DNA from 4 places in the Streptomyces sp. Je 1-369 genome. Region 3 is predicted to be linked to each of the others. Evidence: riboswitches for the same ligand, from Rfam matches in the RefSeq annotation. Region 3 holds a riboswitch; each other region holds the start of a gene.
What was found. Region 3 has a riboswitch for cyclic di-AMP ahead of NOO62_RS24605 (NlpC/P60 family protein). Riboswitches for the same ligand answer to the same signal wherever they lie in the genome.

Region 1 (5,162 bases), 1.2 Mb from region 3:
TGACCAGGCGGTCCGCGTCCTCGGCCGTGATGGGCCTGATGCGGGCGGTGCCCCCGTCGCGCAGCACCACATCGGCTTCCCAGTGCGACGGGTAGTCGTGCCGATCCTGCTGATCCGACGGGGTCTGCATGGGGCCAGGGTACGGGTCGCGCGGCCGCCCGGGCCGGGGCAGGCTAGGACAGGTCGAAGGGCGGCCGGGGCCGGGACGTCTGCCCGGCAGAGCACCCGTGACGGCATGAGACACTGGTCTAGACAAGTGTGAGACACCTGGAAGGGCAGCAACACATGGCTGAGCGCCGCGTCAACGTCGGCTGGGCCGAGGGCCTTCACGCCCGACCCGCCTCCATCTTCGTCCGCGCGGCCACGGCCGCCGGCGTCCCCGTGACGATCGCCAAGGCCGACGGCAACCCGGTCAACGCGGCTTCGATGCTCGCGGTGCTCGGTCTGGGCGCCCAGGGCGGCGAAGAGATCGTGCTCGCCTCCGACGCCGAGGGTGCCGACGCCGCCCTCGACCGTCTGGCGAAGCTGGTCGCCGAGGGGCTCGAGGAGCTTCCGGAGACGGTCTAGGACACGTTCCTCGCATTACGTCGATGGGGTCACCCGGAATTCCGGGTGACCCCATCGACGTATGTACGGTCCTGAATAAGCCGGTACGGTCCTGAATAAGCCAATCAATTCGCGCACATCGTCGGGCATTCACATACGGCGCCTCCGTTAATTGCGGAGGCTCATATTGTTTACGGCATGTTGCGAATCCCTCACATGGCCGCCCCGGCGCGCGGGGCGCAACCGGTGGGACGCACGCGTCCGTTCGACGTGCGCCGCCGTGAGCGCCCTCGCCCGTTGCGCGTCCCGGCGGGCGACCGCGTCGACGATCGCCGCGTGCTCGGACCAGGACTCGCCCGGCGCCGCCGAGGGCTCGACGACGTACATCCAGGCGATCTTGTGCCGCAGCGGGGTGAGCAGCGCCGTGAGGCCGGGGCTGCCCGACGCCTGGGCCAGCGTCTCGTGGAACCAGCCGCCCAGCGAGCGCAGATCCTCCCCACAACCCCTCCTCGTGCGCTCCTGGCCCAGCCTGACAAGTCCGCGCAGGACTTTCAGGTGTGCGTCCGTGCGGCGCTGCGCGGCGCGGGCCGCGGCGAGCGGTTCGAGCAGCGTCCGGACCTCCAGGAGGTCCGCGGCTTCCTGCTCCGTCGGCTCGGCGACACACGCGCCCGCGTGTCTGCGGGTGACGACGAAGCCCTCGGCCTCCAGCGTGCGCAGAGCCTCGCGCACGGGGACGCGGGAGACTCCGTAGCGCCGCGCGAGGAGTTCCTCGGTGAGCTTGCCGCCCCTTTCGTACACACCGGCGACTATGTCGTCCCGAATGGCCGTGCATACCGAGTGCGCGGGAACGCGCATGACCGGACCTCCGCTTTGATCCCCGCGCAACGCGGTCGACCGACGCTCGTTCCGTGACTCTATTGCAGGGCGCCGGGATTTCCGACGGCGGGACGGAATTCATGGATATCTTTTGGCCAAGAACACGGCGGCCCGGAACGCCGAAAGCCCCGGCTCACGAGGAGCCGGGGCTTTCGGTTCGGTGCTTGGCCGCTGCGGGGGCCGCGTCGGTCAGACGTTGACGCCGTGCGAGCGGAGGTACGAGACCGGGTCGATGTCCGAGCCGTAGTCCGCGCCGGTGCGGGCCTCGAAGTGGAGGTGCGGGCCGCTGGAGTTGCCGGTGGACCCGGAGAGGCCGATCTGCTGGCCCGGGGTGACCGTCTGGCCGACGGTGACACCGAGGGACGACATGTGGCCGTACTGGGTGTACGTGCCGTCGTTCATCTTGATGACCACGTTGTTGCCGTAGGCACCGCCCCAGCCGGCCTCGACGACGGTGCCGGAGCCGACCGCGTGGACCGAGGTGCCGGACGCGGCGTGGAAGTCGACACCGGTGTGGCTGCCGGAGGACCACATGGCGCCGCCGGTCTGGTAGCCCGTGGAGACGTACGAGCCGGAGACCGGGGAGACGTAGGTGTTCAGGCGCTTGCGCTCGGCCTCGCGGGCGGCGCGCTCCTTGGCCTCGCGCTCCTTCTTGGCCTTCGCCTTGGCCTCGGCGTCGGCCTTGCGCTTCTCCTCGGCGGCCTTCTTCTTGGCTGCCTCTTCGGCCTTCTTGGCGGCAGCGGCGTCGTCGGCGGCCTGGCGCTGCGCGGCGGCCTGCGCGTCGATGCTCTCGGCGAGCGAGTCACCGACGGATATCGCCTGGGTGAGTCCGGTGTGCTCCACGGCCGCTTCGTCGGCGGCGGCGAGCGCGGGGCCTGCGAGGCCTCCGATGACACCGGTGGTGGTGAGCGCCGCGACACCCGCGACGTTCGCGGTGGTCCGCGTCATGCGGCTCGGACGACGGTGCTTCCCGGTGGCACGGGTGAACGCCATGTGGCGGGTGTTCCTTTCCTTCCCTCTCGCCTACCGGGTTAGCTGACGGGTTCGGAGCAGGAAGGTCTCCTACGAGTCCCTCGCCTCACGGCAAGGTTCCCGATTCACCCCAGGGGACATGTGGGTCCCCGGCTCCCCTGGCTCGCGCCGTACGGGGACTCGGCGATGACTGCCCGGTGCCGCGGATGCGGCGTACTGCGCGACGGACAGCCGGGTCGACGCTAAGCGGGGCGTCTTTCATTCGACAAACAGAACGCGACTTTTGTAGCGCACGCCACACGCCAGACAGGCAACCACTATATGAATCCGGACATATGAGGACCCCGGTGACCGAAACGGGTCACCGGGGTCGCGATGCGTCCTGACTGTGGCTCAGCGCGGTCGCTGCCGCCACTCAGCCGGTGACGACGCTCACTTCGCCGATCCCGAGCGCCCTGACGGGCTCCTCGATCTGCGCGGCGTCCCCGACCAGGACCGTCACCAGCCGGTCGTCCGGGAAGGCGTTCACGACGGCCGCAGTGGCCTCCACGGTGCCCGTGGCGGCCAGCTGCCGGTACAGCTGCGCCTGGAAGTCGTCCGGCAGGTTCTGCTCGACCTGGTCGGCGAGCGTCGCCGCCACGGAAGCCGCCATCTCGTACTTGAGCGGCGCCACGCCCACCAGGTTCTGCACGGCCACGTCACGCTCGGCGTCGGTGAGCCCCTCGGCGGCGAGGGTGCGCAGCACCTTCCAGAGGTCGTCGAGCGCCGGTCCCGTGTTCGGGGTGTCCACGGAGCCGCTGATGGCGAGCATCGCGGCGCCCGTCCCGTCCGGGGCGGAGCGCAGGACCTGGCTGAACGCCCGTACACCGTAGGTGTATCCCTTCTCCTCGCGCAGGACACGGTCCAAGCGCGAGGTGAGGGTGCCGCCCAGGCAGTACGTGCCGAGGACCTGGGCCGGCCAGACGCGGTCGTGCCGGTCGGCGCCGACCCGGCCGATCAGCAGCTGCGTCTGGACCGCTCCGGGACGGTCCACGATGACGATGCGGCCGCGGTCGTCGGCGGTCACCGGCGGCACCGGGCGCGGCTCGCCCGGGGAACCGGTCCAGGCGCCGACGGTGTCCGTGAGGATGGCGTCCAGGTCGGTGCCCTCGAGGTCGCCGACCACGACCAGGGTGGCCGTGGCCGGGCGGACGAACTTCTCGTAGAAGGCACGCACCGCCGCCGAGTCGATGGCCGTGACCGTCTCCTCGGTGCCCTGGCGCGGGCGCGACATGCGCGACGTCGGCGGGAACAGCTGCCGGGAGAGCTCCTTGGCGGCGCGCCGCGCCGGGTTGGCGGCCTCGTGCGGGAGCTCGTCCAGGCGGTTGCGTACGAGCCGCTCGATCTCGCTGTCCGCGAAGGCGGGGGCCCGCAGTGCGTCGGCGAGCAGGCCGAGCGCCTTCGGGAGTCGGGAGACCGGCACCTCCAGGGAGACCCGCACGCCCGGGTGGTCGGCGTGCGCGTCGAGGGTCGCGCCGCAGCGGTCGAGCTCGGCGGCGAACTCCTCCGCGTCGTGCTTGTCGGTGCCCTCGTTGAAGGCCCGCGCCATGATGGTGGCGACGCCGTCCAGGCCCTCCGGTTCGGCGTCCAGGGGCGCTTCGAGGTGGACCTCTACGGCGGCGACCTGCTGGCCGGGGCGGTTGCAGCGCAGGACGGTCAGGCCGTTGGGCAGCGTGCCGCGCTCGGGGGCGGGGAAGGCCCAGGGCTTGGCGGTGCCGGCCTGGGGCTGGGGGTGGAACTGCATCGTCGCGGCCTCGGTCACTTCGCCGCCTCCTCTTCTTCCTCGGCACGCTCGTCGGCGCCTTCCACGGGCTCGTACACGAGCACCGCGCGGTTGTCGGGGCGCAGGCGGGCCGCGGCGACCTCCTGGACCTCCTCCGCGGTGATGTCGAGGACGCGCTGGACGGCCGTCAGGGCGAGCTGCGGGTCGCCGAACAGGACCGCGTACCGGCACAGTTCGTCGGCGCGGCCGGCGACCGTGCCGAGCCGGTCGAGCCACTCGCGCTCCAGCTGTGCCTGGGCGCGCTCCATCTCCTCCGGAGTGGGGCCCTCCGCGGCGAAGCGGGCCAGCTCCTCGTCGACGGCGGCCTCGATGACGGGCACCTCGACGTCACCCGACGTCTTCACGTCCAGCCAGCCGAGCGAGGGCGCCCCGGCGAGACGCAGCAGACCGAAGCCCGCGGCGACCGCGGTGCGGTCCCTGCGCACGAGCCGGTTGTAGAGCCGGGAGGACTCGCCGCTGCCGAGGACGGTGAGGGCGAGGTCGGCCGCGTCGCACGCGCGCGTGCCGTCCTCCGGGAGGCGGTAGGCGGCCATCAGGGCGCGGGCCGGGACCTCCTCCTCGATGACCTCGCGCAGCTCCTTGCCGATGCGCTCGGGCAGCGAGCCGTCGCGCGGCGGCTGCTTGCCGTCGTGGCCGGGAATCGACCCGAAGTACTTCTCGACCCAGGCAAGCGTCTGCTCGGGGTCGATGTCGCCGACGACCGAGAGGACCGCGTTGTTGGGCGCGTAGTACGTGCGGAAGAACGCGCGTGCGTCGTCCAGGGTGGCCGCGTCCAGGTCGGCCATGGAGCCGATCGGCGTGTGGTGGTAAGGGTGGCCCTCCGGGTACGAGAGAGCGGTGAGCCTCTCGAAGGCCGTTCCGTAGGGAACGTTGTCGTAGCGCTGGCGGCGCTCGTTCTTGACGACGTCGCGCTGGTTTTCCATCGACTCTTCGTCGAGCGCGGAGA
Region 2 (5,162 bases), 1.7 Mb from region 3:
CGGGGCCCGCGGCCAGCGAGTGGCCGACCAGGACGTGCAGGCACTTCACGCGGTCCGGCATGCCGCCCGCGCTGGGGAAGCCCTCCAGGACCTCGATGGCGTCACGGCGCGCGATGTAGTCCTCGTGCGCCGCGCGGTACTGCTTCGCCAGCTCCTCGTCCGTCGTGAGCCGCTCCGACATCTCCTTCATGACGCCGTTGGCCTCGAGGGTGCCGATCGCGGAGGCGGCCCGCGGGCACGTCAGGTAGTACGTCGTGGGGAACGGCGTCCCGTCCGGGAGGCGCGGCGCCGTCTCGACGACATCCGGCTGTCCGCAGGGGCAGCGGTGCGCGATGGCCCGCAGGCCGCGCGGCGGGCGGCCGAGCTGCTGCTTGAAGGCCTCGACGTCAGCGTCGGTGGGCTCGGTGCGCTCAGTGGTCGGCGGGGGCGTTTCCATGCCTGTCTTCCGTGTCAGTGGTCAGGAGGGTCAGTCGTCTGTCAGGCGGGTCAGTCGTCGGGGCGGTCGGCCTTGTCGACGCCGTCCCAGACGTTCGAGTACCAGGGGCGCGTCGCCGCCCCCTGGTCCGTGCGGCGGCTCTTGAGGGCCGCGGGGTCGATCACCGTGAAGCCGGTCTCGCCGGGCATCACGTAGTGCAGGCGGTCCCGGACGCGCTGCTCCGCGTACGCGTCGTCCTGCCAGCGGGCCTTCTCGTCGCGCAGCTTCTCGACGTCCGCCCGGTGCTCGGCCTGCTGCCGGCGCAGGTCGTCGATCTCGGCGCGCTGCGACACGTACTGCCGCATCGGATACGCGAGGGCGACGACCAGGGAGCAGAGCACGAGCGCGAGGAGCGCGGCGCGGCCGGTGAGCCGGGAGCGGCGCGCCTGGCGCTTGGTCTGGGAGCGGTAGACGCGCTCGGCGGTCTGCTCGCCGAGCAGTCGCAGGCGGGTCGCGGTGGAGAACCGGTCCTTGGTCCCGGCCTTGGCCATGGTTCCGCCTCCCCAGAGCTGCGCGGCGCTTACACGTACGTACGTCCCCGCACACGGTACGGGACCGCGTGCGGGGACGTAGGTAACCACGTGGCTACGTGAGTTCAGCCCTTGCTGTGCTCATCAGTCCGTGGAGCGGAACCGCGGGAAGGCGCTCCGGCCCGCGTAGACCGCCGCGTCGTCGAGGATCTCCTCGATGCGCAGGAGCTGGTTGTACTTGGCGACGCGCTCGGAGCGGGCCGGGGCGCCGGTCTTGATCTGGCCGCAGTTCGTGGCGACGGCGAGGTCGGCGATGGTGACGTCCTCGGTCTCGCCGGAGCGGTGCGACATCATGCACTTGAAGCCGCTGCGCTGGGCCATCTCGACGGCGTCGAGGGTCTCGGTCAGCGAACCGATCTGGTTGACCTTGACGAGCAGGGCGTTGGCCGAGTTCTCCTCGATGCCGCGGGCCAGACGCTCGGGGTTGGTGACGAACAGGTCGTCGCCGACGAGCTGCACCTTGTCGCCGAGCTTCTCGGTGATGGCGTTCCAGCCGGCCCAGTCGTCCTCGAACAGCGGGTCCTCGATGGAGACGAGCGGGTACGAGGCGACGAGCTCCGCGTAGTACTCGGTCATCTCGGCGGCCGAGCGGTCCTTGCCCTCGAAGGAGTACGTGCCGTCCTTGTAGAACTCGGAGGCGGCGACGTCGAGGGCGAGGGCGATCTGCTCCCCGGGGACGTAACCGGCCTGCTTGATGGCCTCGAGGATGAGGTCGAGCGCGGCGCGGTTGGAGTCCAGGTTCGGGGCGAAGCCGCCCTCGTCGCCGAGGCCGGTCGACAGACCCTTGTCCTTCAGGACCTTCTTGAGGGTGTGGTAGACCTCGGTGCCCCAGCGCAGCGCCTCGGAGAAGGACTCCGCGCCGATCGGGGCGATCATGAATTCCTGGATGTCGACGTTCGAGTCGGCGTGCGACCCGCCGTTCAGGATGTTCATCATCGGAACGGGCAGCAGGTGCGCGTTCGGGCCGCCGAGGTAGCGGAACAGCGGCAGGTCGCTGGCCTCGGAGGCGGCGTGCGCGACGGCGAGCGAGACGCCGAGGATGGCGTTGGCGCCGAGCGAGCCCTTGTTGTCGGTGGCGTCCAGGTCGAACATGGCCTGGTCGATCAGGCGCTGCTCGGTGGCGTCGTAGCCGACGAGCTCCGGGCCGATCTGCTCGATGACGGCGAGGACTGCCTTCTCGACACCCTTGCCCTGGTAACGGTTGGGGTCACCGTCACGGAGTTCGATGGCCTCGAAGGCACCGGTGGAGGCACCGGACGGAACGGCGGCACGACCGGTGCTGCCGTCGTCGAGGCCGACCTCGACCTCGACCGTGGGGTTGCCTCGGGAGTCCAGGATTTCCCGGGCTACGACGACGTCGATGGACGGCACGAGCATCTCCTTCTGGGAGTGTGACGCGAATACGCGATTGGACAGACCGCTTCGGCCCTGCGCCTCCTGAGCCTAACCGGCTCCGGGCCTTCGGCCAGCCGACCGCCCGTCCCCTGGGACGGCACAAAGGCCATATGGCGCGGAAACAGGGCGTAAGACCATGTTCTCTACTCGCTAGTAGCGAACAAGAGGGGCGGCAGCGGCGGCGGGAACGGGTGCGGACATGACCCCGCCCCGGTGCGTACGGGGGATACGCGCACCGGGGCGGGGAGCCCGTGGGGACGGGGGGTACGGCCGTGCGTCCGCCGAGGCACGGCCGTGACCGAATGGGTCAGCTCAGGTGGAGCTGCTGGCCCGGGTAGATCATGTCGGCGTTGTCGATGATGTCGCCGTTGAGCTTGTAGACCTTGTGCCAGCCGCCCTTGACGTGCTTCGCCTCGGCGATCTTCGACAGGGTGTCCCCCGTCTTGACCTTGTACTCGCCGTCGCCCTTCTTGACCGTCTTGCCGGTCGGGGTCTCGACGGTCTTCTTGGACTCGGTCTGCGGCTGCGGCTTGGGCGCGGCCTGCTGCTGCGGGGCGGCCTGCTGCTGCGTCTGCTGCGGCTTCGGCGCGGCCTGCTGCTGCGGGGCCTGCTGCTGCGGGGCCTGCTGCTGCGGGGCCTGCTCCTGCGAGCCGCCGCTGTTGGGCGAGGCGCCCGAGAGGCCGACGCCGCAGCTCGGCCAGGCACCCTTGCCCTGGCCCGCGAGGACCTTCTCGGCGATCTCGATCTGCTGGGCCTTGGAGGCCTTGTCGGCGGTCGGCGCGTACTTCGTGCCGCCGTACGCGGACCACGTGGAGGCGGAGAACTGCACGCCGCCGTAGTAGCCGTTGCCGGTGTTGATGGACCAGTTGCCGCCGGACTCGCACTGCGCGACGGCGTCCCACTCGGAGGTGGTGGCGGCCGAGGCGGAACCGGCGGCCATCAGCGGGGCGGCGACGGCGGCACCGGTGACGCCGGCGAGCGTGACGACACGGGTGGCCTTGGACGGACGACGGTGCTTGCCCTTGCTGGAAAACAGCATGCGTAGATCCCCTCACCGACGCCTGCGAGGTGAGCTGTCGGGTTCGGGCCGATGTGGTTGCCCGGCCGCACTCCTTCGAGTGCGGCTTCACCCCTAGCCGCATGACGCGGCACTTACCTGGGTCCCCCGCTCCTGCCTACGGCGCTCAAAGCGACGACTGTTCCCGTCCGGCCGTTGGCAGGATTCGGCGTACCGACCGGCGGGGCCCACCAGTGGCGAGCGGTGACGACGGTAATCACGCATTCGCCTGAATTTCAAAGACGATCAGGGCTTCTGAGACCCATCTCTCACTTGCGCCAAACCAGACATACGGCGTGAAATCCCCACCCGACGCTTCGTCAACTTCCGTTACTTTTCGCCCAGATCGAGGCTCTGACCGGGGAGAATGAGGTCCGGGTCCGTGCCGACGGTCTTCTTGTTCTCGGTGTAGAGCTCGTGCCATCCGCCGTCGACGCCGAGGTCGTCCGCGATGACCGAGAGGTTGTCTCCGGAGCGCACGGTGTACGTCCCGTCGGCGACCTTGCCGGAGCGCTTCTCGCCGCGCGAGGCGTGGCGTCCTGACCGACCGTCGGCGCTCTCGCTCTCGTCCGCGCGGTCGCCGCGGTGACGGCCCGCGGAGGGGTCCGCGGAGGGATCCGCGGAGCCGTCCGCGTCGTCGGCCGGGTCGGTCGAGTTCTCGGGCGTGGGCGAAGTGGCGTCTTCGTCGCCCGACTTGCCGGAGTCACCCTTGTTGGCGTCGGCTTCGCCCTTGCCGTCCTTACCGCCCTTGTCGCCCTTTTCGTCGGACTCGTCGTGATTCTTGTCTCGGGAGTCCTTGCCGGAGCCGGGCGTGTCGCTCGCGTCGTCGGAGGGCTTCTCCGGATCGGAGGCGCCGTCGGAGGCGTCATCGGACGGCTTGTCCGCCTTCTCGCCCTTGCCCTCGCCCTTGTCCTTGCCGGAGGGGTCCTTGTCGCCCTTGTCGTCCTTGCCGCCCTTGTCGGAGCCCGTGGAGTCCGACGGCTCGGTGGGCTTCGGCGTGATCGGGGCGCCCGGATCCACGTCCGCCGCGGCGCCGTCCTGGGTGAGACCGGCGATCGGGGCGCAGCTCGGCCACGCGGCGGTGCCCTTGGCGTCGAGGACCTGCTCGGCGACGGCGATCTGCTGGGACCGGCTCGCCTGGTCGGCGCTCGGCGCGTAGTCCAGGCCGCCGTACGCCTCCCAGGTCTCCTGGGAGAGCTGGAGCCCGCCGTAGTAGCCGTTGCCGGGGTTGGCGCTCCACTCGCCGCCGCTCTCGCACTCGGCGAGCTTCTGCCACGTCGTGGTCTCGGCGGCGTTCGCGCTCGTGGCGCCGAGGAGCGGGATGGCGATGGCTGATCCGGTGACTCCTGCCGCGACGATGAGGGCCGGGGCCTGGCGGGGGCGTCGGTGACGACCATTGCCGGAGAGCATGCGGGTGCCTTTCACGAGACTGCAGCGACGACTTGAACGCGTGGGGCGCTCAAGTCGTCGTGAACGTAGCCGCAGTCGAACGCTTGTCACAAGTCGATGCAGCGGAGATCACGTGAACATCACAGTCGTGACGGGGCGTCAGTCGGACACCGTTGTCTGTGCGGTCGTGAACTTCACGGGCAGGGTGCGCAGTCCCCGCATGATCAGTCCGCCACGCCACCGCAAATCACCCGGTTCAGCCGCGAGTTGCAGGTCGGGAAGGCGCCGGAGCAGCGTCGCGAGGGCGGTCCGGCCC
Region 3 (5,162 bases):
TCCGGAGCCGTCGTCCTCCTCGTCGGGGATCTGGTCGGAGTCGGCGACCAGGGCGACGCGCTCCAGGAAGTCCGAGAGCGTACCGGCCGGGGCGGCGCCTTCACCGGCTTCACCTTCGGCCTGGCCCTGGTCCGCGGCCCCGCCCTGCGCGTTGCCCGCAGTCTGGTCGGCGCCCGCAGCCTGGTCGGTGCCCGCAGCCTGGTTGTTGTCCTGCTCGAACTCCAGCGCCACGGCGGCGAGCTCCTGGAGGTTCTCGATGCGGGTCTCGTCCTGCGGGTCGGTCGAGGCCTGCAGCTCGGCCAGATAGCCGGTCCGTTCGAGCACGGCCTCCAGGACGACGGCCGGGCCCGCGCCCGACTCGACGACGGTCCGCAGCTCCTCCATCAGCGTGTTGAACCGCTTGACGGCGTTGGTGGAGCGGGCCGCCATTCCGTACGCCTCGTCGACGCGGCGCAGCGCCTGCGGGAAGGAGATCTTCTCGCGCTGCGAGAGCGCGTCGATCATGGCTTCGGCGCGGTCGCCGATGCCCCTCTTCGGTACGTTGAGGATGCGGCGCAGCGGGACCGCGTCCTCGGGGTTGGCGAGAACGCGCAGGTAGGCCAGCACATCGCGGACCTCCTTGCGCTCGTAGAAGCGGACGCCGCCGACCACCTTGTAGGGCAGGCCGACGCGGATGAAGATCTCTTCGAAGACACGGGACTGGGCGTTCGTCCGGTAGAAGATCGCGACGTCGCCGGCCTTCGCGTCGCCCGCGTCGGTGAGGCGGTCGATCTCGTCGGCGACGAACTGCGCCTCGTCGTGCTCGGTGTCGGCGACGTACCCGGTGATGCGTGCGCCCGCGCCCTGGTTGGTCCACAGGTTCTTGGGGCGGCGGCTCTCGTTCCGCTCGATGACCGCGTTGGCGGCGGTCAGGATCGTCTGGGTGGAGCGGTAGTTCTGCTCCAGGAGGATCGTCGTCGCGTCCGTGTAGTCCTCCTCGAACTGGAGGATGTTGCGGATCGTGGCGCCACGGAAGGCGTAGATGGACTGGTCGGCGTCGCCCACCACGCACAGCTCGGCGGGGTCGTCCCCCTCGCCTCCGGAGGGTCCGACCAGCTCGCGCACCAGCGCGTACTGCGCGTGGTTCGTGTCCTGGTACTCGTCGACCATGACGTGCCGGAAGCGGCGCCTGTAGTGCTCGGCGACGTCCGGGAAGGCGCGCAGCAGGTGGACCGTCGTCATGATCAGGTCGTCGAAGTCCAGCGCGTTCGCCTCGCGGAGGCGTGACTGGTACATGGCGTAGGCCTGGGCGAGGGTCTTCTCGAAGCCGTCGGCGGCCTGACCTGCGAAGTCCTCCTCGTCGATCAGCTCGTTCTTGAGGTTCGAGATCTTGGCGCTGAACGACTTCGGGGGGAACTTCTTCGGGTCGAGGTCCAGATCGCGGCAGACCAGGGCCATGAGGCGCTTGGAGTCGGCGGCGTCGTAGATCGAGAAGGAGGACGTGAAGCCCAGCTTCTTGTACTCCCGGCGGAGGATGCGGACGCAGGCACTGTGGAAGGTCGACACCCACATCGCGTTCGCCCGGGGGCCCACGAGCTGCTCGACGCGCTCCTTCATCTCGCCCGCGGCCTTGTTCGTGAAGGTGATCGCGAGGATCTGGCCGGGGTGCACGCCGCGCTCGGCGAGCAGGTGCGCGATGCGGTGGGTCAGCACGCGGGTCTTGCCGGATCCGGCACCGGCGACGATGAGCAGCGGGGACCCCGCGTGCACGACGGCCGCGCGCTGGTTCTCGTTCAGCCCGTCGAGAAGCGTCGCCGGGTCGATGACCGGGCGCGGGGCGCCGTCGCGGTAGTGCGAGTCCCGGGTCATGGGCACGTCGAACTTCCCGTCGAACAGGTCGTCCGGAATGGGCTCCGGAGCGCTGTCCTCGGGCGGCGGCGGGGGCGCTTCGTCCGCGGCCCGCGAGGGCTGCAGGTCCGCCAGGAAGCTGTCATCAAAGAGGCTGCTCATCGCCTCCCGAGTCTAGGCGGCCCCACTGACAACCCGCTGCGGGTTCCGGTCACACCGCCTCGCGTCACGCCCTGCCCGCGGACGATCACACTCCGCCACAGCAGCTCGCGTCCCGCACTCACCCTCGTAAAGTAACGAAAATGTATCGGGCATATCGAACATCAACCTTCACAGGGACCACACGAGTTGGCTAGCGTGCCCGGCGGGCCACTCGTCCCCCCACCGGCGAACCCCGCCGGGAACGGGCGGCCTCCGCCGAGTCCGACGTGTTCGGAGCCGGGGACCCACCGAAAACTTGGGGTGAATCGGTCCCGTACGAAGTACGGGACCGTAGGGCAGCCTTCCGAACCATCCGCCCGAACCCGACAGCTAACCCGGTAGGCGGTCTACGGAAGGAGTCGCCTCCTTGGCGTCGCACCGCAAGCCGCGGAACCGGACGGCCGGCATTCGTACGGCCCCCGCCCTCGGCATCACGACGGCAGCCCTCACCTCCGTCGCCCTCCTGTCGCAGAGCGCGCAGGCGGCGCCCTCGGCGCCGTCCAGGCCCAGCCTCGAAGAGGTGCAGAAGAAGGTCGACGAGCTCTACCAGCAGGCGGGCGTCGCGACCCAGAAGTACAACTCGGCCAAGGAGCGCACCGAGAAGCAGCGCAAGAGGGTCGACGGGCTGCTCGACGACGTGGCCAAACGCACGGACAAGCTGAACGACGCCCGCCAGGAGCTCGGCTCGTTCGCCGCGGCGCAGTACCGCACCGGCGCCGTCTCCGAGACGGCCACGATGATGCTCGCCAACGACCCGCAGGGCTACTTCGACCAGAACCACTTGGCGGACCGGCTGACCTCGCGCCAGAAGAAGGCGGTCGACGCGTACGAGACGGAGCAGGCGTCTGCGACGAAGCAGCGCACGAAGGCCGCGAAGAGCCTGGAGACGCTCACCGACTCGCGGGACGAGCTCAGGACGAGCAAGAAGACCGTCCAGAAGAAGCTGGGGGACGCGCGCGAGCTCCTGTCGAAGTTGACCGCCGAGGAGAAGGCGCGGCTGGCGGAGATCGAGCGGAAGAAGAAGCAGGAGGCCAAGCGGAAGGCCGAGAAGCTGGCCCGCGAGCAGGCCGCCGAGGCGGAGCGCGAGCGCAAGGCGGAGGAGGCGGCCCAGCGGGAGAAGGAGCGTGAGGGGGGCCAGGACTCCGGATCGGGCTCCGGCACCGGCTCGGGGTCCGGTTCTGGTTCTGGTTCCGGTTCCGGTTCTGGTTCTGGTTCCGGTTCGGGCTCCGGGAGCTCGGACGGCAGCTACGCCACCAAGGCCGCGAAGGTCATCGACTTCGCGGAGGCCCAGATCGGCAAGCCGTACGTCTGGGGTGCCACCGGCCCCGACTCCTACGACTGCTCCGGGCTCACACAGGACGCGTGGAAGGCCGCGGGAATCTCCCTGCCGCGCACCACGTGGGACCAGGTGAAGGTCGGCACGACGGTGAAGACCGCCGACGCCAAACCGGGTGACCTGGTGTTCTTCTACGACGACATCAGCCACGTAGGGATCTACATCGGCAACGGCAAGATGATCCACGCCCCGAAGCCGGGTGCGAACGTCCGCGTCGAGTCGATCTACTACATGCCGATCCACAGCGTGGTCCGCCCCGCCTGACGACGTAACGCCCCTCTACGCGCGCGTGGCCCGCATCCGGGAAGGATGCGGGCCACGCGCGCGTAGAGACGGGAAACTCAGGACCAACTCATGTCCGGCTCAGGACCAGCTCAGGCCCGGCTCAGGCCCGGCTCAGGTCCAGAGCACCGCGATGAAGATGTTCGCCGTGGTCAGCAGGCCGACCGCGCCGAACATGCCCTTGTCGACCTTCTCCTCGTCGCGCTTCACGTAGACCAGCGCGAGGATCACGATCAGCAGGGCAAGCTTGATGCCGATCTTGACGTTGTTGACCGTGTGGTCGTCCGCCTGGTTGAGGCCCACCAGGACCACACCGGTGACGAGCATGGTCAGCGCGCCGTGCAGCATCGAGGGGCTGAAGCGGGCGGTGCCCTGGCCCATCTGCTTCATCTGGGTCAGGAAACCGCCCAGGAGCGAGGCGATGCCGATGATGTGCAGGCCGACGAAGAGATGGATGAGTAGGTCCATGAGGCCGGAGCCTAGCCGGGCCCTCAGCCCCACCCGGCAGGCGCCCCCATACCACCGCCTCGCGTGCAGGCACGTAAAAATCCAGCCATCGGTCACGCCCGCGCACGAAACGGCCGCCGCCCCGCCGAGCACACGGTCACGGCTGCATGCTGTTCCGCCCACTTCTGCCAGTTGCGCACAATCCATCACCAACCCGTGACGGCCAGGTTTAGCGTCCTCCACCAGGTGACCGGCTCCCCACCGCCGTCCGACCCGGGACGGCCGTCGGCCACCACCGCCGAGAAACCCGGCGGCGGTCCGCTCCCCCTGTGCGGGCCGCCGCCGGACACGTAAGGAGCCCCTCTTCGTGCCAGCGCACCGCAAGCCCCGACAGCGCTCGCTCAGCGGCAGCACGGTCCGCACCGCCGCCACCCTCGCCCTCGCGGGAGCCGCATCGGCCACCGCCTTCGACGGCACGGGACACGCGGATCCCCGGCTCAGCCCCGCCGAGGTGAAGTCCAAGGTCGACTCGCTCTACCGCGAGGCGGAGACCGCCACCGAGAAGTACAACGGCGCCAAGGAGAAGGCGGAAAAGGCCGAAAGGAAGCTCGGCGGCCTGCGCGACGAAGCCGCCCGCAAGACGGAGAAGCTCAACGCCGCCCGCAACAGCCTGGGTTCGTACGCCGCCGCCCAGTACCGCGCAGGTGGCATCGACCCCTCCATGCAACTCGCGCTCTCCTCCGACCCCGACCAGTTCCTGGATCGCGCGTCCCGTGCCGACCGAGCCGGCAGCCGTCAGGCCGTGGCCGTCGGCGAAGTACGGGATCAGGTTCGGGAACTCGACCGGCTGCGCGACCGGGCCGATGACCGCCTGGATGCCCTCCGCACCCGCCAGGCGGAACTGCGCGAGCACAAGAGGACGATCACCGGAAAGCTCGGCGAGGCGAAGCGCCTCCTGTCGCGCCTCACCGCCGAACAGCGCGCCGACCTCACCGACCCCCCGGGCGACCGCGCCAGCCGCTCCACTGCCCGCGACGCGACCCTGGGGGCCTCGAAGGCGCCGGACGCC
Region 4 (5,162 bases), 1.2 Mb from region 3:
CTCGACCCCCGAGCTGCGCGCGCTCTCGACGTGTGCGCCCGCGCGGTACTTGCCTGTGAGGAAGCCCGCCGCGAGCCCGAAGTAGGGGACGGCCGCGAGGCCGGAACGGGAGGCGACTTCCTGTAGGGGGCCCTCGTAGGTGTCGCGGGAGACGAGGTTGTAGTGCGGTTGCAGCGCGACGTAGCGCGCGAGGCCCTCGCGGTCGGAGACGTCGAGGGACTCCTGGAGCCGCTCGGGGGAGATGTTGGAGGCGGCGATCGCCCGCACCTTGCCCGCCCGCACCAGCTCGTCGAGCGCGCCGATGATCTCCTCCACGGGCACCGACGTGTCGTCGAAGTGGGTGTAGTAGAGGTCGATGTAGTCCGTGCCGAGGCGCCGCAGCGACGCGTCGGCGCCGCCCTTGATGGTGGCGGCGGACAGGCCCTTGTAGTCGGGGTGGGAGCCGACCTTGGTGGCCACGACGACGTCGGAGCGGTTGCCGCGCCCGGCGAGCCACTCTCCGATGAGGGTCTCGGACTCGCCGCCCTTGTTGCCGTCGACCCAGGCCGAGTACGCGTCGGCGGTGTCGATGAAGTTGCCGCCTGCCGCGGTGTAGGCGTCGAGGACGGCGAAGGACGCCGCCCGGTCCGCGGTCCAGCCGAAGACGTTGCCGCCGAGGGAGAGCGGGAAGACCTCGAGGTCGGAGGAGCCGAGTGGGCGAAGAGAAGTCATGTGCTCCTCAACGCCCCCACCGGAGACGGAATTCCGTGCAGGCCACATCGAACTCGCGGCCGGACCGAACCCCGCAAGAGCGCGATCAGGGATTGAGGCCCTTGCTCTGCAGCCACCCGAGCGGGTCGATCCCCGAGCCGCCCGGCGTGTGGACCTCCATGTGGAGGTGCGGCCCCGTGACGTTGCCGGTCGCGCCGACGCGGCCGATGACGTCACCCGTGGAGACCTTCTGGCCCGCGCTGACGTTGAGCGAGGACTGGTGGCAGTACCAGACCTCCGTGCCGTCCTCGAGTTCGAGCACGGTGCGGTAGCCGTACGCGCCCGCCCAGCCGGCCTCCTTGACGGTGCCGGTGTGCACGGCCTTCAGCGGGGTGCCCGTGGGCGCCGCGAAGTCCAGGCCGGTGTGGTGGCCGGAGGACCACATGGAGCCCGCGTCGCCGAAGTGCGAGGTGAGGGTGTACGAGGAGGTGGGGATGACGAAGCTCTTGGCGAGCTTGGCCAGGCGCGCGGCCTCGGCCTTCGCCTTCCGGGCCTCCTCCGCCTTCTTCTTCTTGGCGGCGGCCTCGGCGTCCGCCTCCTGCTCGGCGGCCTTCTGCTGCGCGGCCGCCTCTTCGGCGGCCTTCTTGACGGCGGCGTCCTCCGCCGCGGTCCGCACGGCGCTGTCCGCCTGGTTCTGCTGGTTCTCGGCCTGCTGCATGATGCGGGCGCGCAGGGCCTCGCCCGCGTCGGCGGTGCCCTGCTCCGCGTCGGCGGTGCTGACGCCCGCGGCGGTGAGGGGGGCCGAGGCGGCGACGGTGGTGTCCGCGGCGGCGTCGTCGGACATCAACGAGCCCACGCCCGGCAGCGACTCGGCCTCGGGCAGCGAGTCGGTGACCGCGCCCAGGTCGGGCATCGATATGGAGACCGGCGGCTTGCCGTCCTGCGCGGTGGCTATGCCGCCCGCGCCGACGGCGGCGATGACGCCCACGCCGAGCACGGTGGAGCTGCGGGCGAGTCCGCCGCCGCCCTTCTTGTGCACACGGTGCCTGCCGCGGACGGGACGGACGGACTCCTCGGTGGGGTTCCACTCTTCGAAGGAGCTCTCGTCGTACGAACCGAAGTCGTCGTCATTCGGAACGTACACGGCTTGGGGGGCAGGCCGGTTGGACGCCACTGGGGCGCACTCCTTTCCTTCCTTCTCGCCTACCGGGTTAGCTGACGGGTTCGGAGCAGGAAGGTCTCCTACGAACACCTGGCACGGGTGCACGAGTGCACGGATGCGCAGAGGCCCGATTCACCCCATGTTGGTGGTTCCCCGGCTCCCTTGCGGGATTAGGCGCGTGCGCGCGGAGCCGTCTCTAGTGACGGCTGGGACGACCGCGCTGCGTTATCGAACGTTAATAGACAGCGGGTCGGTATTCCAAGCTGTTCCGGTTGATCGTTAACGCTCATCGGGTGTACGTAACAGGACACGAAGGGGCGCAACGGGGCGAGTTGACCCCAGATCACTAAACACCGGAACTTCACATTCCCTTGACAGAGCGTCAGTTGTTATGCGGAGCGGTGCACTTCAATCACCGGCCGTGACACCCGGAGCTCCGGTCGTGCCGTCCGGTTCCCCCGCGGTGGGGCGCCGCACCGCGAGCAGCGCCATGTCGTCCGTCATGCCACCCCCGGTGTGCCGCCGCACCTCCCCCGCGAGCGCGGCAAGGAGCGCGTGCGGGCCGCTCCGGCCCGGGAAGATCCGCCCGCCGAGCCGGGCGGCGGGATCGTAGAACTCCCCCGCCGCGTTGCGCGCCTCCGAGAGGCCGTCCGTGTAGAAGAGCAGCAGCGCGCCGGGCGGGAGCTCCGTCTCGTCCGCGCGGTCCGGCCAGGCCCCGAGGTCGCCCATGCCGAGCGGCAGCGCGGGTTCGCTCGCCGACAGGACGCAGAGCCGCCCGTCGCCGCGCAGCAGCAGCGGCGGCGGGTGCCCGCGGTTCACCAGCCGTACGGCGCCCTCGCCGTGCCGGATCTCGGCGAGGACCGCGGTGGTGAACCCCTCGAACGCGTCAAGGCCGTCGCGCCGGGTGCCCTCGCGGGCGAGCGCCCGCTCCAGGCGCTGCGCGACCGCCTCCAGGGTGGCCTCCTGCTCGGCGGCCTCCCGGAAGGCGCCGATGACGACGGCGACGGCCGCGACGGCGCCCATGCCTTTTCCGCGTACGTCGCCGACGATGAGCCGTACGCCGTGCGGGGTGTCCTGTACGGCGTACAAATCACCCCCGATGAACGCGTCGGCCTGCGCCGCCTCGTACCGCGCCGCGAAGTCGAGCCCGCCGATCCGCGGATCCGGTTCGGGCAGCACGGCGCGCTGGGTGGCCTCGGAGATGGAGCGGGCGATGGCGAGCCGGTCGTTGCTGCGCCGCACGACACGGTTGATGACGATGGCGAGCGCGGCGACGGTCACCACGGTGACCACCTCGGTGACGGCCTCGACCTGGCTGCTGATGGTGCTGCCGTAGTGCAGGAAGAGGACGGCGGCGGTGGCGGCGACGCCGGTCAGGACGGTGCTGAGCCGCGAGTAGAAGGGGGCGGCGATGAGGGGTGCGGCGGTGAAGAGGGGGGACGCGGTGAACTCCGACGGGGTCGACGCGTCGTACACGACGCCGACGACGAGGAGCAGGAGCGGCAGGACCCGGACGAACGCCCGCTCGGGCCCGGTGGCCCCGCCGGCCCCCCTTTCGTCGGCTTCTCCTCGCTGCCCCACCGCTTGTCTCCCGCCGACTCCGCGCCCATCACCGCGCTGCATTCAGGGTTCCCGCAGCGGCGGGAGGGTGCGACTTGGTGTGGGCCGACCGGGTTACGGACGGGGAGCGGTCACGGCCGGGAAGCGGTCACGGACGGGGAGCGGTCACGGACGGAAAAACACCTGAGGCCGGGAAGCTGATGCTTCCCGGCCTCAGGCCTTCAGTAGCGGGGACAGGATTTGAACCTGCGACCTCTGGGTTATGAGCCCAGCGAGCTACCGAGCTGCTCCACCCCGCGTCGGTAAACACAACTCTACGCCATCCGAAGGGGTGCGTCGAACCACTTACGCGCTGTCGGCGTGCGTGAGGGTCTCCCAGGCGACGAAGAGGCCATCCGTCCCCTCGGGCCGCCGCTCCCGCGTGTACTTCTCGGTCTGCGGCATGTCCAGCTTCAGCCGTCCCCGCAGGTGGCTGAGGCCGACCTCCGTGTCGGGTCCCATGTCGCGCCGCACCCTGCCGCCGCACAGCCAGGCGGGCGCCGCCGCGCCCAGCTGGTACTTGGAGTGGAACTCGAAGGCCGCCCGGAGCCGGTCCCTGACCTCCCCGTACAGGTCGACGCCCTGGTGCCGGGCGGTCTCCGCCAGGTGCGAGGTGGCGGCGAGCGAGTAGCTTGCGTGCTTGAAGTTGCGGCACGTCTCCTGGGAGAGCCCGTCGGCGTACGTGCCCTGCCCGAACCAGTACTTCTTCAGCTCGGCGGCGGTGTCGATGCCGCTGCCCGCCGGGGAGACGGGCAGCTTCCCGTCGGACTCCAGGTAGAAGTACGCGGGCACGCGCGTCCTGAAGTGCTGCACGGCCTTCTCGAACGTGGCGTGGTCGTCGAGGAAGACGGCCATGCTCATGGTGGCGTCGGCCATGACCAGGTCCCAGTTGCCGTTGCGCGCGACGGCGCCGTCGCGGACCTGGGGCAGATAGGCGTTGCGCAGCATCCGCTCGAAGCGCAGGAGCTGCCCGTCGGGCCAGCCGTCGTACGTGTAGCGCACGGCTTCGGCGGCACGCGCCCAGGACGAGGCGGCCCAGGCGGTCTGCAGCCCCGCGTTGTCCTCGGTGTGCCGGGTGATGACCTTCGCCCAGGCGTCCATGATCTGTACGGCCTTCTCGGCGTGCGCGCGCTCACCGGTGACGTTCCAGAGCAGGGCGTGCGTGTACGCGGCCAGCGCGTCCTCACGCTCCTCGACGCACCCTCGTCCGGGCCGGGTGTCGGGCGGGCACTCCACGACGGCGTACGGCTTCGCGGTGTAGTCGTCGGCCGCGTACTTGCTGTGCCGCATCTGCTCGAACGCCGCGAACCACGGCTCCTCCCGCCCCCGCACCCGGGCCCGCGCCCGCTCCAGCTGCTCCTTGCCGACGAGCACACCGGGATGCGTGAACGCGAGATCGAGGGGCCGCGCGGCGGCGGTACGCGTACTCCCGTCACCGGAGCCGCCCCCGCCGCAGGCCGCGGCGAGGACGACGAGAAGCGGCGCCACGACCAGTACGAGAACGCGCTGTCGCCGCCGACGAACCACAACTGCCATGGCCGGACCTCCCGCCGCACCGCCGACCTGGGACGGCCACCGGCAGTCCAGCGTCACCCGCGCCGCCCGGCCGCGCACGGCCGGACTGGTCCGTTCGGGCGACGGAGCCCACGGCGATGACGGCCCGGCCCCTCGCCTCCGCACCCGGGTCGGGAGCACGCCCGCGCCAACGCCA

Region 1: linked by a shared signal. The riboswitch ahead of NOO62_RS29880 (M23 family metallopeptidase) and the one ahead of NOO62_RS24605 (NlpC/P60 family protein) in region 3 are both predicted to bind cyclic di-AMP.
Region 2: linked by a shared signal. The riboswitch ahead of NOO62_RS39285 (transglycosylase family protein) and the one ahead of NOO62_RS24605 (NlpC/P60 family protein) in region 3 are both predicted to bind cyclic di-AMP.
Region 4: linked by a shared signal. The riboswitch ahead of NOO62_RS19040 (M23 family metallopeptidase) and the one ahead of NOO62_RS24605 (NlpC/P60 family protein) in region 3 are both predicted to bind cyclic di-AMP.

The regions. Positions count from the first base shown of each region.
Region 1 is NZ_CP101750.1:6,609,962-6,615,123, reverse strand. It holds gene NOO62_RS29895 (bifunctional GNAT family N-acetyltransferase/acetate--CoA ligase family protein) at 1-130, opposite strand, end outside; gene NOO62_RS29890 (HPr family phosphocarrier protein) at 286-567, shown strand; gene NOO62_RS29885 (GntR family transcriptional regulator) at 715-1,401, opposite strand; gene NOO62_RS29880 (M23 family metallopeptidase) at 1,612-2,415, opposite strand; cyclic di-AMP (ydaO/yuaA leader) riboswitch at 2,428-2,590, opposite strand; gene NOO62_RS29875 (M16 family metallopeptidase) at 2,810-4,195, opposite strand; gene NOO62_RS29870 (M16 family metallopeptidase) at 4,192-5,162, opposite strand, start outside.
Region 2 is NZ_CP101750.1:3,651,338-3,656,499, forward strand. It holds gene NOO62_RS16550 (DUF501 domain-containing protein) at 1-436, opposite strand, end outside; gene NOO62_RS16555 (FtsB family cell division protein) at 487-966, opposite strand; gene eno (phosphopyruvate hydratase) at 1,090-2,376, opposite strand; partial or broken gene NOO62_RS39280 (LysM peptidoglycan-binding domain-containing protein) at 2,708-2,911, opposite strand; partial or broken gene NOO62_RS39285 (transglycosylase family protein) at 3,044-3,439, opposite strand; cyclic di-AMP (ydaO/yuaA leader) riboswitch at 3,444-3,593, opposite strand; gene NOO62_RS16570 (transglycosylase family protein) at 3,788-4,882, opposite strand; gene NOO62_RS16575 (cytochrome P450 family protein) at 5,006-5,162, opposite strand, start outside.
Region 3 is NZ_CP101750.1:5,373,303-5,378,464, reverse strand. It holds gene NOO62_RS24610 (ATP-dependent DNA helicase) at 1-1,989, opposite strand, end outside; cyclic di-AMP (ydaO/yuaA leader) riboswitch at 2,233-2,389, shown strand; gene NOO62_RS24605 (NlpC/P60 family protein) at 2,396-3,628, shown strand; gene NOO62_RS24600 (hypothetical protein) at 3,761-4,114, opposite strand; gene NOO62_RS24595 (C40 family peptidase) at 4,461-5,162, shown strand, end outside.
Region 4 is NZ_CP101750.1:4,197,792-4,202,953, forward strand. It holds gene NOO62_RS19035 (aldo/keto reductase) at 1-711, opposite strand, end outside; gene NOO62_RS19040 (M23 family metallopeptidase) at 797-1,864, opposite strand; cyclic di-AMP (ydaO/yuaA leader) riboswitch at 1,876-2,039, opposite strand; gene NOO62_RS19045 (PP2C family protein-serine/threonine phosphatase) at 2,261-3,475, opposite strand; tRNA gene NOO62_RS19050 (tRNA-Met) at 3,638-3,711, opposite strand; gene NOO62_RS19055 (alginate lyase family protein) at 3,758-4,987, opposite strand.